3 regions of the Pseudomonas phoenicis genome follow, and region 1 is predicted to be linked to each of the others. Evidence: riboswitches for the same ligand, from Rfam matches in the RefSeq annotation. Region 1 holds a riboswitch; each other region holds the start of a gene.
The links. A riboswitch is a leader RNA that binds a small molecule or an ion and turns the genes downstream of it on or off. The one in region 1 is predicted to bind cobalamin.

Region 1 (2,256 bases):
GTTGGGTTGGCGCAGGCTGTACAGCGCCGCCAGCAGCAAGGCAAAGCCCACGGCCACGACCAGGTTGCCGCCGGTGGTAGCCAGTACGCGTTGCCAGCCGTCCTCGGGCGACCACGCCTCAGGCGCATGCTCATGGGCGGCAGCGCCCTCGGCATGGCTGTGCGCCTGGGCAGCGGGCGCTGCGCTCTCGTAGGTTTCGGCCTGGAGGATCAACGGGCCGACCCACAAACTTTGCAGCAGGGTCAGCAACAGCGCGGCGAGCAAGCCGCTGAAGCCCGCGGTACGGGCGATGCGAGTGAGCATGCCGGCGTCCTCAGTGGCAGGGGAAGGCTGCGCTGTGGCGCGTGTCGTGCGCGGCGTTGTGTACCGCATCGATGTGCGAGAAGCCGGCGAAATACACCAGGCTCAGACCCAGCAGGCCTGCGCCGATGGCGACGACCAGACGTTGACTGAGCGTAGTGGAGGGGCTGATGGCGGGTTTGCTGCTGACGATCGGCATGACGAGTTCCTCGGCTGGGAATCGGCAGGTCACGCACGGTCGCCCCAGCGCGGACACGCCAAGTGCAGGCAACAGCGCCCGCCCACCGCGGGGGTTGATCGAGACGCCAGGCCGGTCTCCGGGCTCGCGAGCGGGAGCGTGACTCCCCAGACTGCGCGTCGACCTTCCCACGTGGCTGGCGCCGACGCAGTGGTGTTGCAGACGCATGGCTCGCTTACCGTTGCGGGGGCAGCACCGGCATTGCCTGGCCTGCTGTTGCAGACCGCGACGCACCGGTTTCCCGTTTCACCCCGTGAGGGGCACCTGACGCAAGGGCGCTAGCAAAGCATGGGGCGTATTTCCCGTCAATTGTCAGCCCCTCGGCGGCAGCGGTTGACCCCGCGCGGGGCACTGCGTAGCCTTGCCGTTTCGAGGTTCTCAGGGGGCATGCTTTCCTCGCCCACTGAGCTAAGACGGGAACGCGGTAGAGCCGCGGCTGCCCCCGCAACTGTAAGCATCCCAGCCGATCGGCACAGCCACTGCGCGCACGCGGGAAGGCGCCATCGGTACGGCCCGCAGGCCAGGGTGCGAGCCAGGAGACCTGCCTCGGTACGCTTTCGACATCAACCGGGCGGGGTGATCCGGTGGCGAGCACGCCTGGCCGACTCGGCTGCGGGCGGTCGTCCCGCATGCCCGCGCCGTCTGCCAAGGGCACTGAGACATGAAAACACTGGCCAAGCTTCCCGTCACCATCGTCACCGGCTTCCTCGGCTCGGGCAAGACCACCTTGCTCCGGCACATGCTGGACAACGCCCAAGGCCGCCGCATCGCGATCATCGTCAACGAGTTCGGCGAGCTGGGCATCGACGGCGACCTGCTCAAGCAGTGCAGCATCGGCTGCACGGAAGAAGAGGCGGTGGGACGGGTCTTCGAGCTGGCCAACGGCTGCCTGTGCTGCACGGTGCAGGAAGAGTTCTTCCCGGTGATGCGCGAACTGGTGGCGCGCCGCGGCGACCTGGACCACATCCTCATCGAAACCAGCGGCCTGGCCCTGCCCAAACCCCTGGTGCAAGCCTTCCAGTGGCCCGAAATCCGCAACGCCTGCACGGTCGATGCGGTGATCACCGTGGTCGACAGCCCGGCGGTCGCGGCCGGCACCTTCGCCGCCTATCCCGACCAGGTCGATGCCCAGCGCAAGCTCGACCCCAACCTCGACCACGAATCGCCCCTGCACGAGCTGTTCGCCGACCAATTGGCCAGCGCCGACCTGGTGGTGCTGAACAAAGCCGACCTGATCGATGCCGAAGGCCTGGCCCGCGTACGCGCCGAAGTGCAGGAAGAATTGCCGCCGGCGGTCAAGGTCATCGAAGCCAGCAGCGGCCGTCTGCCGCTGGACGTGCTGATCGGCGTGGGCGCCGAGTCCGAAGCGCACATCGACGGCCGCCGCACCCATCACGACTCGCACCATGACGATGATGGCGAACACGACGACCACGACCATGACGCCTTCGACTCCATCTCCCTGGAATTGCCGGAAGCCGACGAGCGCCTGCTGCTCGAGGCCTTGGCGCAACTGGTGGCCGAGCACGGCATCCTGCGCATCAAAGGCTTCGCCGCCATTCCCGGCAAACCCATGCGCCTGCTCATCCAAGGCGTGGGCAGCCGCTTCGACAAGCACTTCGACCGCCCGTGGCGCGCCGACGAAGCCCGCATCACCCGCTTGGTGCTGATCGGCCAGGACCTCGACGCCGAACAGCTCGGCGCGCGCCTGCGCCAAG
Region 2 (2,256 bases), 1.1 Mb from region 1:
CGGCGACGTACAAGGTGTTGCCCACCAGCGCCATGCCGAAAGGTGAATTGAGGTTTTCGATGAACGGCACACGTAGCTCGGCGACGCCATCGTGGTCGGCATCGCGCAGCAGCGTGATGCGATTGGCGCTGGACACGCCGGCGCCCGCGCGTTTCATCACCTTCTCCGCGATCCAGCCCTTGACGCCCTTGCTGTCGTCGGGCTTGGGCGGGGCGTTGGTTTCGGCCACCAGCACGTCGCCGTTAGGCAGCACGTACAGCCAACGTGGGTGGTCCAGCCCCTCGGCGAAGGCTTTGACCTGCGTGCCCTTGGCGGCGATCGGTTTGCCACCGTCCGGCCAACCGATGGCCGGGGCGATGTTCACCGTGGGAATGAGCGTCTTGTTCGGCGCCGGCAGCTCGGGCGCCGGGCCCATGCCGTCGGAGACCTGCAAACGGGCGGACTCGCCACAGGCCACCAGGCTTGTGGTCAAGGCAATCAGCAAACCGACACGCATCCGGGCCATGCAGGCATCCTCCGCAAATGGGAACCATCGACAAGATTGAGAGAGGCCGTACTGGAGCGAGTTCACTCGCGATGGACCGCAAAGCGGCCCCGGTAGCCCTAGTGGCGTTCTGCCAAGGGAGTGGGCGAGCTGCAGTCGAAGGCGCTTTCCAGTCGTCATGCACAGCTACCCCACCCATTCCCGCCATCCACATTGACGCTCCCGGTGCAACCCTCTAACCTTCGCCGTTCGTTTCAGGTGCCCCGTGGACACGCTTCCACCGGGGTGAAACTGGGAAGCCGGTGGGCGCCACAGCGGTGCGATTCCGGCGCTGCCCCCGCAACGGTAGGTGAGTCGAGCGATGCGCACGGCCAGAAGGGTCATCCTCTGGTGAGCGGCACGCCGCCCGAGGGCCAAAGCCCCGCTCGCAAGCCCGGAGACCGGCCTGTCACAGTCTTATATCGGTATCACGGAGGGTGATGCGCGGTGCTCCGTGGCGTAAGGCCGTGGCTGCTGCGCGCCTCCGTGTCTGCCTGCCTTATCGACCCACCGGTGCCTGTTCGGGCGCCGTGGCCTGCGGAGACCCCCATGAACGAATCCCCCGAGCGCGACGAACGCCACCTGGCCCGCATGCAGCGCAAGAAAGCGCTGATGGACGACCGCATCGCCAATTCCCCCAACGAATGCGGCCTGCTGCTGGTGCTGACCGGCAACGGCAAGGGCAAGAGCAGCTCGGCCTTCGGCATGCTCGCCCGCGCCATGGGCCATGGCATGCGCTGCGGTGTGGTGCAGTTCATCAAAGGTCGCAACAGCACCGGTGAGGAACTGTTCTTCCGGCGCTTCCCCGAGCAGGTCAGCTACCACGTGATGGGCGAAGGCTTCACCTGGGAAACCCAGGACCGCCAGCGCGACATCGCCGCCGCCGAAGCGGCCTGGGCCGTGTCGCGACAACTGCTGCAAGACCCGGCCGTGGAGTTCGTCGTGCTTGACGAACTGAACATCGCCCTCAAGCACGGCTACCTGGACCTCGACCAGGTGCTGACCGACCTGCAGGCGCGCCCGCCCATGCAGCATGTGATCGTCACCGGCCGCGGCGCCAAGCCCGAACTGGTCGAACTGGCCGACACCGTGACCGAGATGGGTGTGGTCAAGCACGCCTTCCAGGCCGGCATCCGCGCGCAGAAGGGCGTGGAACTGTGAGCGAACGCCGACACTGCCCGGCGGTGCTGATCGCAGCGCCCGCCTCCGGGCAGGGCAAGACCACCGTCACCGCCGCCCTGGCACGCCTGCACCGCAACCTTGGACGGCGGGTGCGCGTGTTCAAGTGCGGGCCGGACTTTCTCGACCCCATGATCCTCGAACGCGCCAGCGGCGCGCCGGTGTACCAACTGGACATGTGGATGATCGGCGAGGCCGAAAGCCGGCGGCTGCTTTGGCAGGCCGCGGCCGAGGCCGACCTGATCCTCATCGAAGGGGTCATGGGCCTGTTCGACGGTACGCCGTCGAGCGCCGACCTGGCGCGGCATTTCGGCGTCCCGGTGCTGGCGGTGATCGACGGCACGGCCATGGCCCAGACCTTCGGTGCCCTGGCCCTGGGCCTGGCGCGCTACCAGCCCGACCTGCCGTTCGCCGGGGTGCTGGCCAACCGGGTCGGCAGCCTGCGCCATGCGCAATTGCTCGAAGGCAGCTTGAGCGAGGGGTTGCGCTGGTACGGCGGGCTGTCGCGCGAGCGCGGCATCGAACTGCCCAGCCGCCACCTGGGGCTGGTCCAG
Region 3 (2,256 bases), 310 kb from region 1:
CTGGTAGACCACCCGTGGCGCCACGCCGGTTTCGCCGATGCTGATGCCCGCCAGCAAGGCGGCGCCCAGCGCCAGCAGTGCCAGGACGCCGCCTGGTAGCAGTCGCTGGCTCACGGCGTCGTTTTACCGCTGGCGAATGCCTCGGACAGCGTCTCCAGGCCACGGAACAGGCGAATGCCGGCCTGCATGGCGTCGGCGTCGAGGATGATGATGCGACCCTGCTTGACCGCATCGAGATTCTTCGCCACCGGGTCGGTGCGCAGGAATTCGAGTTTCTTGCGGTAGTCGTCGGCCGGGAAGCGGCGACGGTCCATGCGCGCGATGATCAGCCAGGTGGGGTTGGCCTTGGCCAGGGTTTCCCAGCCGACGGTGGGCCATTCCTCCTGCGACTCCACCACGTTGCGCACACCGAGGGTTTGCAGCATGAAATCGGCTACCCCCTGGCGGCCGGCGACGTAAGGGTCGATGTCGAGGTCGGCGCTGGAGAACCAGAACAGCGCGCTGGTGCCCGACAGATCCTTGCCGGCCAGTCGCGCCCGGGCCCGTTCCAATTGCCCGCGCAGCTGGGCATTGAGCGCCTCGCCGCGCGCCTGCACATCGAAGATCTCGGCCAGTTGGCTGACGCTCTTGTAGATCGTGTCGACCTTGAACGGTTGCAGGCGGGTGCCGTCGGCGCCGACCAGGTTGTCCTTGCCTTCGCAGTCGGAGGGCAGCAGGTAGGTGGGAATGTCCAACTCGCGGAACTGCTCACGGGTGCCGACCACGCCTTGCTCGCCGACCATCCATTCGAACTGCGCGGTGACCAGTTGCGGACGTTTGCCGACCACCGCCTCGAAGCTCGGATCGTTGTCGGCCAGGCGCGGTACCTTGTCGTTCTGCGCCTTGAATTCGGGCAGCACGTCGTTGAACCACAGCGAGGTGCCGGCCAGACGTTCGCCCAGGCCCAAGGCGTAGAGGATCTCGGTGCCGGCCTGGCCGATGGTCACCGCACGTTGCGGCGCCTGGGCGAAGGTCTGCGGCATGCCGCAGTTGTCCACGGTCAGCGGGTAGTGCGTGGCGGCGGCCTGGGCGACACCCGAGAGGCCGAGGGCGGTGAGCAGGGCAGTGAGGCGAAGCATTGGAACGATCTCCTATCGTGGTGCAGCGGACCGCGTGCACGGACAGGCATCGTCTGCGCCGCCTGCGCGAGGCAGGCGGCACCACCCTGGACAGGGTGCCGATGGCCGTCCCGGACACCCCGCCGGTCGGTGAATGTGTGCCGGCAGGTCTCCTGACTGGTGCGTCCTGGCCTGGCTCCGGCCTTCCCGGACTCGTCCAGTGGCATTCGAGGAGCAGGCTCGGCACCTACAGTTGCGGGGGCAGTTTCGTTTGGCTCGCCACGTGGCGGCGAGCGACGAATTCCCTATTAATTCCTGGGGGGAAACCGGCGGGCGGCATGGTAGACCATCGCCCGCCGGCAGGGAACCGCTTCACAGGTATTTGAGCCAGGCGATGTCGCGGCGCCGAGCCTTGAGCCGGGCGAAGGCGCGTACCGGCAGGTATAGCGCCAACGCCAACGACACCGCGCACAGCCACACCGCGCCAATGCTGTCGAAGCCGAAGTACTGGCCCTGGTTGAGGCCGAACAGCGCCACGCACACCAGGTAGGCGAGCTTGAGCACGTACAGGTGCAGCAGATAGAAGAACATCGGCGCTGCGCCCAGCACCGCCAGTACGCCGATCCAGCGCGCCTGGCCGGCGCGCTCGAAACCGCGCAGCAGCAACAGGCCGACACCCAGGGTCAGGCACAGGAACAGCAGCGAAGGTGGGTACTTGGTGATGTTGAGCAGGCTCATGAGGGTTTGCACGGCACTGGGGTAGCTGCTCCAGGGCGCTTCACCGTAACCATTGAGCAAACGCAGTATGACGAACGCCAACAGTGCCAGCGCGGCGCTGCCCAGCAGCCGCCGCTGGCGCAGGGCCGCGTCGCTGCCACGGGCGAACCACGGGCCGAGGGCGTAACCCAGGGCGATCACGCCGATCCACGGCAAGACCGGGTAGGAGGTGCGCAGACGCATGTGCTCGGACACTTCCAGCCAGCCACGGTCATGCAGGATCGCCCAGAGCACGTGCAGGGAAGAACCTTCGCCGAAATGCACGGCGTCGAGCAGGTTGTGCCCGACGACGATCGTCAGGCCCAGCGCGATCAGCGCCGCCCGTGGCAACCAGACCAGCGCCGCCAGGGCGATCATGCTCACGCCGATGGCCCAGATCACT

Region 2: it holds a riboswitch for cobalamin, as region 1 does, so the genes downstream of both, cobO (cob(I)yrinic acid a,c-diamide adenosyltransferase) here and cobW (cobalamin biosynthesis protein CobW) in region 1, are expected to answer to the same signal.
Region 3: it holds a riboswitch for cobalamin, as region 1 does, so the genes downstream of both, AA0Z93_RS18390 (ABC transporter substrate-binding protein) here and cobW (cobalamin biosynthesis protein CobW) in region 1, are expected to answer to the same signal.

The regions. Positions count from the first base shown of each region.
Region 1 covers NZ_CP154852.1:4,347,632-4,349,887, reverse strand. The annotation lists gene AA0Z93_RS19750 (CbtA family protein) at 1-303, opposite strand, end outside; gene AA0Z93_RS19745 (CbtB domain-containing protein) at 314-499, opposite strand; cobalamin riboswitch at 591-821, opposite strand; cobalamin riboswitch at 894-1,102, shown strand; gene cobW (cobalamin biosynthesis protein CobW) at 1,200-2,256, shown strand, end outside.
Region 2 covers NZ_CP154852.1:3,283,694-3,285,949, forward strand. The annotation lists gene AA0Z93_RS14750 (PQQ-dependent sugar dehydrogenase) at 1-496, opposite strand, end outside; cobalamin riboswitch at 724-948, shown strand; gene cobO (cob(I)yrinic acid a,c-diamide adenosyltransferase) at 1,073-1,684, shown strand; gene AA0Z93_RS14760 (cobyrinate a,c-diamide synthase) at 1,681-2,256, shown strand, end outside.
Region 3 covers NZ_CP154852.1:4,037,244-4,039,499, forward strand. The annotation lists gene AA0Z93_RS18385 (FecCD family ABC transporter permease) at 1-114, opposite strand, end outside; gene AA0Z93_RS18390 (ABC transporter substrate-binding protein) at 111-1,118, opposite strand; cobalamin riboswitch at 1,243-1,443, opposite strand; gene AA0Z93_RS18395 (DUF1624 domain-containing protein) at 1,470-2,256, opposite strand, start outside.